DNA from 2 places in the Dyadobacter sp. BE31 genome. Region 2 is predicted to be linked to the other one. Evidence: riboswitches for the same ligand, from Rfam matches in the RefSeq annotation. Region 2 holds a riboswitch; the other holds the start of a gene.
What was found. A riboswitch is a leader RNA that binds a small molecule or an ion and turns the genes downstream of it on or off. The one in region 2 is predicted to bind cobalamin.

Region 1 (5,325 bases), 1.6 Mb from region 2:
GTACCGTGGTGGATCGTGTCGATATAATCCGGCCCGCATTTGAACGCCTGCACTTCAAGCCCTCGGTCCCGCAGCGCACGCAGCAGCCCCAGGGTCAGCGTAGTCTTCCCCGAATTGCTCGATGGCGCGGATATCAGGAAACTGGATTTTGGAGCAGACATCTTTCAACAATCGGTGAATTGGAAGTTCTGACAACTTCAAATGCATTCGACAGTAAAAGAAAACAGAAAGGAATTCCCCGGCAGCAACGCGCCAGGCGAGCGTCGTACCGCAAAACGGGTGAAAACCGACGAATATCCAAACCAGACCCTGCTTCATACCGCGAAAGCATTGTCAACAAGGAAAAGGATGGGTGTTCTGGCTTAGGTCAATGATTGAATGAGTGAATGATAGAATGATTGAATAGTAAATATTCGGTCATTCGGTCATTCGGTCATTCAGACATTATCACCTCACAGTTGCGCGACAGCTCGTGGATTTACACGATTCCCCCGGAATGCGTTGATACGCAATCCCTTTTCCTGTTGGAGAAGTATGTTAAAGAACTTTTAATGCTGCAAAGTTAGCGGTATTCGGCTATTTTTCTGGCTTATCTCCGACAAAAACACCTAGCTTTGCATATTCATTGGTTCGCGCCTCCGGCGTGATTAAAAGGGAATCCGGTGCAAATCCGGAGCAGTACCCGCTGCTGTAAGTTCACGAAACGATGTTCTTGTTAGATGTCACTGGGAGATAATTCAATCATTCCTCCCGGGAAGGCGCAAGAGCTGAACGAGCCAGAAGACCTGCCGTTGAATGATCCGGTTTTGCTTTCGGGAAGAAAGGCAAGAGGAAGCGGCAGGCTGCGTTGCGGCCAGGCTAGTCCCTGCATTCTCCCATAAGTTATCTGTTAATTTATGCGGAAACCCAATGATTCACTATTTACTTATTGATTCTCTGCTCCTTGGCGTGCAGCATTCCTTCGAACCCGACCATATGGCTGCGGTTTCGGTTCTGGCGACAGAAGAGAACGAGGCCCAACGAAGCCCGGCCCAACGAGGTCCATCCCTCCGATGGAAACTCATCTGGCGGTCCTCGCACTGGGCGCTGGGGCATTCTCTTACGCTGATTTTATTCGCCATTTTGGTGCTTTTGCTCAAATCGACGATGTCGCTGCACATTGCCGACCAGGTTGAGCTACTCGTAGGCCCGCTGATGATCTGGCTCGGTCTTATGGCGATCCGCCGGAATTTCAGAACCGAAAAACCTGCATCGGCACCGGCCGAACGCAAGGTAAGCCGCTCGTTCTGGGTGGGCATGGTGCATGGCCTTGCGGGTACAGGCGGAGCGTGCGCGGTAGCGCTTACACTTGCCGCGCGTGACGCCATGACAGCCGTTTGGATCATTGTACTGCAAAGCATCGGCATTATTCTCTCCATGTCGGCATACGGCTATTTTTTTGCCTTTTCCATCGGCCGTTTTGCCGGAAAGCGCGAACGTTTTCTGATGATCGTCAACTACGCGGTCGGTGCATTCTCCATCCTGATCGGCGCGATAACTCTCTTTGAATCATTTCAATTTTAACAATGCATATTTCATTCTACCGCCCCGCCCGCATTTCCGCCAGCGGACTGATTCTTTCCATCCTCGCCATTTCAGCGCTGCCCACCTCGACGGTATTAGCCCAGGAAAGCATCACCGATTCTTCCGGTAAAAAACTGCTCGACCCGGTCGTGGTAACCGCCACCCGTTTTGAAACAAAAAAAGAAAAGATCGCTCAAAAACTGAATATTATCTCGAAAGAGGATATTCAAATGACGCCGTCCAACGACCTGACCGACATTGTCCGAAAAACGGCCGCGGTGGATGTAATCCAGTATCCCAATTTGTCTTCCGGAATCGGCATCAGGGGCTTTCGTCCGCAGTTTTCAGGGTTAAATCAAAGGACGTTACTACTTATCGACGGCCGCCCGGCGGGCGCTACCAACCTTTCGCAGATCAATTTGAACGGCGTAGAACGGGTTGAAGTACTGAAAGGACCCGCATCGTCATTGTACGGCTCGCAGGCCATGGGCGGGGTGATCAACGTCATTACCCAACGCTCCAAAGGTACGCCAGGCGGTAATGCATACCTGGAATACGGAAGTTTCAAGACATTACAGGCCGGCCTCAATACCGGCGGGAATATCACTTCCAAATTGGATTATGACCTTTCATTCAGCTATCTGGAAAGGTCCAAAGATTACAAAATCGGGGAGGACAACTGGCTCCGCAATGCATTTGGCTACAAACATGCGCAGAAAAACTATACCGATCGCCCAGCCGTTGAAACCGACGAAACAACCGGCGACGGCAACCGGCGGCCATTCACGAAGCTGCATTATTTTTCAGGTGCTTTGAGGCTGGGCTATCAGATCAACGATCGCTGGCGCGTGGATGTACGCGGGGAGCAATTCCAGGCGCGGGATGTGGAATCGCCGGGTGAACTGTCCTCCGGAAGTACAGAAGCCAGTACCAAGGATGTCGATCGCCAGGCACTCGATGTCTCATTGACCGGGCAAATCGGGCAACACAACCCGAGTGTGAAAGTCTATGCCTCGGAAGAAAACACCAGAAACTACACCCAGAATGTATCCGGCAAGCCGGTGATACCGTTCCGTTCCGCGCAGGGACATAATGCCTGGAAGGGTGTACAGGTGAAAGACGTCTGGAAACTAGGTCGCCATTCGGTAATACTGGGCTACGACTATCTTAATGCATCCACCAACAGCCGCCGCTGGACCAACGATACCACCGAACGTGCTCCTACCCAGCCCGAATATGCATTGATTTCCAGCGCATTTTTCGGACAGGCGCTCTTAAACGTAGGTAAATTCACGCTGCAACCGGGCATCCGCTTCGACCACATTACCTTCGATGTACGTGAAACACCGCTATTGCCGACCTACAAGGCCGGTAAAAAGTCAACGCCATTCACCAGTCCGAGCCTCGGTATTACCTATGCACTGCTGCCATCGCTCCGGGCAAAAGCCAATATCGGTCGGGCATTCGTTACCACCGATGCTTACAGCGTAGCTGGGTACAATGAAGTCCGCGATTCCAAAGGCCGCATTGCCGTAACGGCCGGCAACCCCGACCTGAAAAACGAAAGCAGCCTGAGCTGGGACCTGGGCCTGGATTTCAACAAGCCGCAATCCGGTTTCGCGGCTAATGTGACATTTTACAGCACTAAGGTCGACAACCGCATTGCCAAAGTCATCAAAGTCGTGAATGAGCCTTTGGAAAACGGCGATGTAATCACTTCGCGTGCCACATTTGTCAACGCGGCCGATGCTGAAATCACAGGTCTTGAAACCGAGCTATCATATGATTTCGGGGCAAAAAGCGATTATCGCTATTCATTGAAGGCATTCTGGAACGGCAATTCCATAATCAAGGCAAAAGAGCTCATTGTAGGTACCGACGCCTCCGAAATACGCCGCGACATTCAGAACGTCGCCCGCAATACCTTTAATTTTGGATTGGCTTATGACAACCTGAGTTGGTTGCAACTGCGGCTTTCAGGAAGGGCAGTCGGCACCAGAAAAGACATCGACTACACTGACCCGATCAATCCTGAAATCGAGTATCCACAATATATGGTACTGGATTTTGCCACACAATTCAAAATCTCTGGCGGCCACACCATCGCATTGAAATTAAACAATGTAACCGACGAAAATTACTACGAAAAACGCGGCTACAACCTGCCCGGACGGACGTTTTCGGTGCGGTATTTGAAGAGTTTTTGAGTCAATAACGAGCCTGTTTGGCCTTAACCGCCAAATGGGTTCGTTCTCTTTCGAGTTCGGTCTTACGAGCAAGAAACCAATTACTCATCCATTGCCTGTCTTCCTCCGATCTGTCTCCTTCCCAATGCATCATCGGCCCCGTAGGATCTTCAAATTCCCACTCATCAGCGGTATCTTCTCTTTGTTTTGATATAGGTTCCATGATTCAATTTAAACAAATTAGAAATATAAATCAATAAGTTTCTTCGCATTGACCGAGTCCATAATCATGCGCAGCCCGAAGATACGTCTTGCGCCAAACCGCTCATAGTAAGGAATTAATCTATTCTTAGCATCGAAGTAAATACATCCATCGAGTCCCTCGTCAAATGACACTTTACAGCACAATGCTACCATAGCTTTACCTGCTCCATGGTAGACTGGCTTTCCGTGTTTATTGGCATTACAAATTTCCATATTAGAGCATTCCATGGCTCCCTGAGTCGGCCTGAAAGCAACCAAGCCCTGTATCGTTGAATCGCCTCTGGCTTGCAACTTATATACGATATATTTTTGGTTCAGTTTCAAAAAATTAAACTGAAAGCTATGCCTTGATTCAGACAATTCGCTTAAAGTCGCAGGTGAGGCCACGGCATCCACTTTTTCGCCTGTTGCATTGAATATAAAAGCAGATGATAGTGTGTAAATTTTTGTCATGCACCAAAATTACCAAAACCGGTCGCAACGAACGGTTATCGCTGCGACCGGCTGATAATTAGTACTTATCCCACCAGTTCTTCGCCCCCTTACTATTTCTACCTCCCAACTTCTCCAACGCCGTCCGGTAGTGCGCGCCGTTGAGGGATGCTTCCACGAGCGGGTAGGTCATACGTTTGGAGACGTCGGTGACGTCCGGGTCGAGCGAGCCGTCGGCAGGGAGGGCGAAGATGGCTTTACCCGTGATCGGGTCCTTAAAATCGAGGCGGAGGCGTTCGAGCCACCCTTGAATGCCCTGGGTGTACATGGCAATCCATTTCTGGGAGCCGATGCTGTCTTTCCATTTGGCGGCATTGTAGGGCACTTTTTTGAGATATGCTGTGATATTTTCCTCGCGTATGCCTGCGAAGCGCATAGACGCCGCGACTCCCTCCTGGTAGTACTGGGCGGCGGTTCCGGTGAGCCCCACTTTCAGCTCCCTGGCCTGGATTTCGGCCAGCATGAATTTCACTTCGGCCAGATCCAGCCAGATGGTCGGGGCGGTGGCTCCAACGGCATAATTCGTCGGCAGGCTCACGCGCGACGGATCTCCATTGGAGCTGGCACTGCTGCTTGCCTGTCCATATACTTCCCCCACGTAATCGTTGGTATTCCGGCGGGGCTCCGCGAATACCGGCAGCCGGGGATCACTGTACAGTTTCAGGTAATCAATAAACGGCTTGGACATCGAAAAGTCAACACGCACTTTGAACGACTGATTCATCGGGTTGTTATTGGGCGGCGAAGGCAGCCAGCGGAACAACGCGCTTTGCTCCTGCGTGCTGATAATGCCGCCGTTGGCCGGGTCCAGTGCTTTTTT
Region 2 (5,325 bases):
AGAAGCCTGCTGGTGCGATGCCTACTTTGACAGAATCGACCAGACTTCCATCGGCGCGGTAACGAACCGCGTAGCCTGCCTGTGTATAGGACGGGCTCACGCCTGCGTAAAGCAGTCCTTGTGACGGATCAACCGCAAGTCCGTAGAATGGGCGGGGGATCAATGGGGTTACCATGGCGATCTGCGTATCGGTAATCGAGAATTTGTAGGTCCCTCCTTGCTCTTTACCTGCGTTGTCATACCCCGAAAGCACGAAGAAAATGGATTTCAGGTCATTGCTGAATGTAAAATTGCCGGGTGTTTTGGTACCGCCCGTCGCAATCGTTAGCGTTGCTTCGGTAACATTGGTTTCTGTATTAATGCGTAGCATTTTATCGCCGGCATTCACCCACAGTTTTCCGTTGGCATCAACACCAACCGGATTGGCAGCGCCTGATGTCGCAATAGGCGATGTCGCCTCATCGGAGGCTGTATTGATAATCGCCAGTTTGTTTCCGGCACCCCATTGCGTAGTTCCTACATAGAGCTTTCCATTGGCATAGGCCAGGTTTTCGGGACCATCGGCGATGTTGATTTTTTTGGTAACCTTTTTAGTGGTCAGGTCAATAACCGCGATATAGCCGGTCGAATATTTGCCGACGTCCGTTCCCCAGCACGAAACATAAGCTTTCCGGCCTGCGATCACGACTTCGCGGGGATTCTCTATATCCGGCGCACCAATGGTACCTTCGTCCTTGAAAGTGTACCGTTGTACGAACTGGACTTTGTCCTGACCGGCAGACATATTATCGACAAGAATAATACCCTGTTCTTCGGAAGCTGTGTAATCCTGCACGCCGCCCTTCAACGCCGTTCCGTTTGCCACCGCGAAAACATCGGCGGTTGCCGTATTGTTTTCCCGCGCGAAGTAGGAAATAGCACCGTTATTCTGGGAGAAATTACCCTCATTCATTACAAAAACACCGCTCACATAATCGCCCTTCGGAGCCGGGTCGCTTTGGTTACAGGACCATACCGCGAGGGTAGAGAAAACTACTGCTAATGAACTGGCTAACTGTCTTTTCATTTTCATTGATTTATTGAGAATCGTAACTAAAGGTTAAACTTACTGCAAAACTTCTTCCCGGCATCGCATTATTTCGGACATTTAAATAAAACGTGTCGGTAACATTGCGGACTTGCCCCTGCAAAACCAGCTTGAATTTGTAAAATGCAAAGGTTGTTTCGGCCAGCAGGTTCACCAGGCCATAACCGTCCAGAAACTGTGAATTATCGAAGGTTGTATAGCGCTTGCTCGCTGCCTGTAACTGCCCGGTAAGCTTCGTGTATTTGAACTGCACGAATGCGTTTGCATTAGCCGTATGTTCAGGTACAAACACCAATTGTTTGCCTACAATATCCTGTGAGTAATTGTCATAGGCTTTCTCCTGGCTGCTTTTGTTGAACGCATAACCCGCATCCAGTCCTGTTCTCCAGGGGCCGGTTTGGCGCTGATAACCCAGTTGCAATTCAATTCCCCTGGCAAGCACCTGTTGCAGATTTTCGACCCGGTAGTTTCTGGAAGGATTCCAGTAAGTCCAGTCTTTAATGCGGTTGTGATAAAAGGTTGCGGAGGTCCGTAATGTGCCGCCTAATGCTGCTTTAAAAGTCTGTTCAAGGCCGATTTCCTTGTTCCAACCCGTTTCCGGACGGATATCCGGGTTACCGAGGTCTTTCCAGTAACGTTCGTTCAAAGTGGGCACCCGGTAGCTGCGGCCATAGGAGCCTTTCAGTGTAAGATTGTAAAGCGCCTTTTGAATTAAACCATATTCCAGACCAACAGATGGTGTGAACGGTGGATTGAAACCCGTAACGAGCCCTTGCCGGAGGTTCACAGAAGCAGTGAGCCGGGCTGTCGGCTGCCAGCGGGTCAGAAGGAAAAAGTCCGTGCGGTTCTCGTGCACGGGGGCGAGCGCATACCCGGGCACGCGCGAGCGATAATGTGTCCATTCTCCCCCGGTTTTGACGGAGACCGGATTGGCCTTACCTCCCAGACTTAGCGTAAAGTCCTTTTCAATCCTTGAAGCGAACTTGTCAGTTACCGAATGGTCGGGGTGGGAGAGGTCGCCTTTGGCATAATCGATGATGTCGCGTACCCAGGCTGTGCGTAGCGTGAGCGTGCGTACCTGGTAGCGGACCATCGTGCGATAGGCGGTGGTACGGGTCATTTCACGGCCTTGTACATCGTCGGGCGTCAGCGTCAGTTTATTGTCGGTGAGCCAAACGTGCGCGGAAATTTCCTGGTCGTTTTGTGAGCGTAGGAACAGGTCCTGTACAATGCCCTTTTGAAAAGTTTCGGTAGGCAGGAGTGCATACGTGTTCCGGGTTGGCTTCGGGTAGTCGTTGTTCATCCTGCCATAGTAAAGTGCCGTTTTGCCGGAGAATGCCCACGCGTTGTTTAGCGGGAACGCATATCGGATATCCGTTCTGCTCTGATGGTTGTGGAAGCTTTCTCGTTGTCTGCCGTCAGACACGTAAAGCGGCGTGACCGATGCACGGCTGTCAAGCAAAATGCTCCCGCCGACGGCATCGGAGCCCACAATGCTGGCCGAGGAGCCATACTGAACCGAAAGCTGGTCGAAACCTGCTACTGGAATGGTAGAGAAGTCCGTTTGTCCAAGCGTGGGCGCATTGATATTGAGCCCGTTCCACAAAACGGCGGTATGGTTGGCGGAGGTGCCCCGGAACGACGCGGTGCTGAGCTGACCAGGTCCGTAATTTTTAAATGCAATAGGGGTATATGCGGACAAAATGTCGCCAATATTCTGATAGCGTACTTGCGCGAGCGAAGCGGAGTCGATGCGCTGGATTTTCAGGCCGCTCATGAATTTTTGTGGGACAAATCCCTTCACAATGACGGGGTCGAGGGCAATGGAGTCTTTTTGTGCATAAACCGGCAACGCCAGTGCAAAACTTGCCCATAACATCCAGTAACCCACAAATCTCCGGTCGGTAAACACTCTAAATCGCAAATGATTGGCGGTGATCTTCTGTTTTTCCTCCGAAAACGATCCGATCAAATGCTCTGGCAGGTCTCCTGGCTCGTCTTTCGCACCCGGAGCCTTCCCGTCGCAGGACAGTGGCATGAAGAATCGGGCACGTGTTGGCAGACTTACAGTTGCGGGGACAGCTTCCGGTACTAGCGGAATTCCCTATTAAGCCTAATCGCTGACTAGAAGCAGCTTATGGCACCAAGCGGGTGCAAAGGTAGGTATTTCCCCCGACTTTTCGTTGTCTGCGATAACCGCTATCTTTGCGGCAAATTCTGATTGCTTTTGGCCGCTTCTACTGAAAATTTCCCGACCGCATCCTCCCTGAAAGGCATTTACCTCATGCTGGGCGCCGCATTTTTTTTCTCGCTCACATCCGCGATCTCGAAATGGCTGGGGAGGGAATTTCATATCGTACAGCTGGTTTTTTTCAGAAATATCGTTGGGGTGGTTTTTATCATCAGCAGCATCTGGCAACGGCCGCTGAGGCAGGAAGGCGGAAAGTTGGGACTGCTTGTTTTCAGAGGAGTTGTAGGTACGTTGTCGCTCTACATGCTTTTTTATGCGATCCAGACGCTTGGGCTCGGCCGGGCCTCTACCTACCAATATACCTACCCTATTTTTCTGGCGCTTTTCTCCTGGCTGCTCATCGGCGAAACGCTGAATGGGAAGGAGTGGATGGCCATATTCGTCGGTTTTACCGGCATTTTGTTCGTTTTTCGTCCCGATTTGTCGTCGTCGCTGCGAGATAATGCATTAGGCTTGGGTAATGCGCTGCTGACGGCCATTTCTTACCTGTCGATCCGTCAACTCGGCGTCGTGTACGACACGCGCGCGATCATCCTTTCATTTATGCTTAGCGGGATTGTAATGCCTATTCTGTCGATGCTGGTCGGTACGTATTACCCCATGGAGCATTTGGATTTTCTGATAGGTACATTCAAATGGCCGGAGAATGCCTGGCAATGGTTGGGCTTTCTCGCATTAGGCCTTACCGCGCTTTTAGGCCAAAAAATGCTCACGCAATCATTTACCTACGATAAAGCGGGGCGTGTCGCAGCGGTGGGTTATTCCAATATCCTTTTTTCGGTATTGATCGGCTTTTTGATGGGAGAGGCTATTCCCACGCTTTCGATGCTAACGGGCATGCTGCTGATCATCACGGGCGGTATTCTGGTGTCTTTGGCCAAAACTAAAAAAGCTTAAAGCCGCTCATTGAATGCGAGGCGGTTCATGAACGGGTCGATTACCGTTACTGAAATGGCATTCCACGGCTCCTCTTCTAGCCCAGGGTGGTTGTATTTGTATTGTTTTTCATTCAGCTCGCGGTGAAAATCCTGCACGCCAGTGCATTCGATGAAGATTTTGGCGCCGGGTGTGCAATCGCCGTGATGTTCTGAAAGGTGAAGTGTGACGCCACCACGTGAAACTTGCATGTAAAGTGGTGCATCGTCGGAAAAGCGGTGTTCCCAATCGACCGTGAAGCCAAGCCAGCCGATGTAAAATTCCCGTGCTTTGGTTTCGTCAAAAATGCGTAAAATTGGGATGACTTTGCTGGCTTCCATGTTATTGTGTTTTAAGGCTTAGACCGGACGCTTCATTCTAGACTCCACGCGATGATTTGTGCATGAGATTTGTTTAAGAGAAGAAATCTAAAAAATTACCATGAAACGACTCCTGTCATCACTGATAATATTTCCCGCAATGCTGGTATTGCTCGCCGGGTTCAAGACTGATACCGGTAAGAAGCGCGCGGCTGCCGAAGGTATTCAATGGCTGACCATTGAAGAAGCATACGCCAAAATTCAGAAAGAGCCCCGCAAAATCCTGATTGACGTCTACACCGACTGGTGCGGATGGTGCAAGGTAATGGATCGTGAGACGTTCAAGGACAAAGCCGTTACCGAGTATATCAACAAGAAATATTATGCCGTAAAGCTCGATGCAGAGCAGAAAGGAATGATCAAGTTGGGCGACAAGCAGTTCAAATATCTTGAACAGGGTGGGCGCGGCATCCATGAAATCGCATTGGCATTGACCAACAATCAGCCAAGCTATCCCACTACGGTATTCCTGGACGATAAATTTAACATGATCCAGCCGCTGCCAGGTTATCTGAAAGCCAAAGAGTTTCATCAGATCATTGCTTTTTTCGGTGAGGATTACCACAAAAAGCAAGACTTCGAAAGCTATAAAGCGAAGACGTACGGCACTTTGTATCCTGCGAAGTAGGATTTAAACTAGCAAACCACTCAACTTCCTGTCATAAAGTATTCAGCTGGCAAAATGTAGTTTG

Region 1: linked by a shared signal. The riboswitch ahead of J2Y43_RS00750 (hypothetical protein) and the one ahead of J2Y43_RS07525 (TonB-dependent receptor domain-containing protein) in region 2 are both predicted to bind cobalamin.

The regions. Positions count from the first base shown of each region.
Region 1 is NZ_JAVDXA010000001.1:176,666-181,990, forward strand. It holds gene J2Y43_RS00740 (cobyrinate a,c-diamide synthase) at 1-161, opposite strand, end outside; gene J2Y43_RS00745 (hypothetical protein) at 202-366, shown strand; cobalamin riboswitch at 330-532, opposite strand; cobalamin riboswitch at 610-808, shown strand; gene J2Y43_RS00750 (hypothetical protein) at 910-1,563, shown strand; gene J2Y43_RS00755 (TonB-dependent receptor) at 1,566-3,770, shown strand; gene J2Y43_RS00760 (hypothetical protein) at 3,772-3,972, opposite strand; gene J2Y43_RS00765 (hypothetical protein) at 3,990-4,466, opposite strand; gene J2Y43_RS00770 (SusD/RagB family nutrient-binding outer membrane lipoprotein) at 4,525-5,325, opposite strand, start outside.
Region 2 is NZ_JAVDXA010000001.1:1,788,826-1,794,150, reverse strand. It holds gene J2Y43_RS07530 (DUF5074 domain-containing protein) at 1-1,066, opposite strand, end outside; gene J2Y43_RS07525 (TonB-dependent receptor domain-containing protein) at 1,077-3,059, opposite strand; cobalamin riboswitch at 3,049-3,250, opposite strand; gene J2Y43_RS07520 (DMT family transporter) at 3,315-4,235, shown strand; gene J2Y43_RS07515 (glyoxalase superfamily protein) at 4,232-4,594, opposite strand; gene J2Y43_RS07510 (DUF255 domain-containing protein) at 4,695-5,261, shown strand.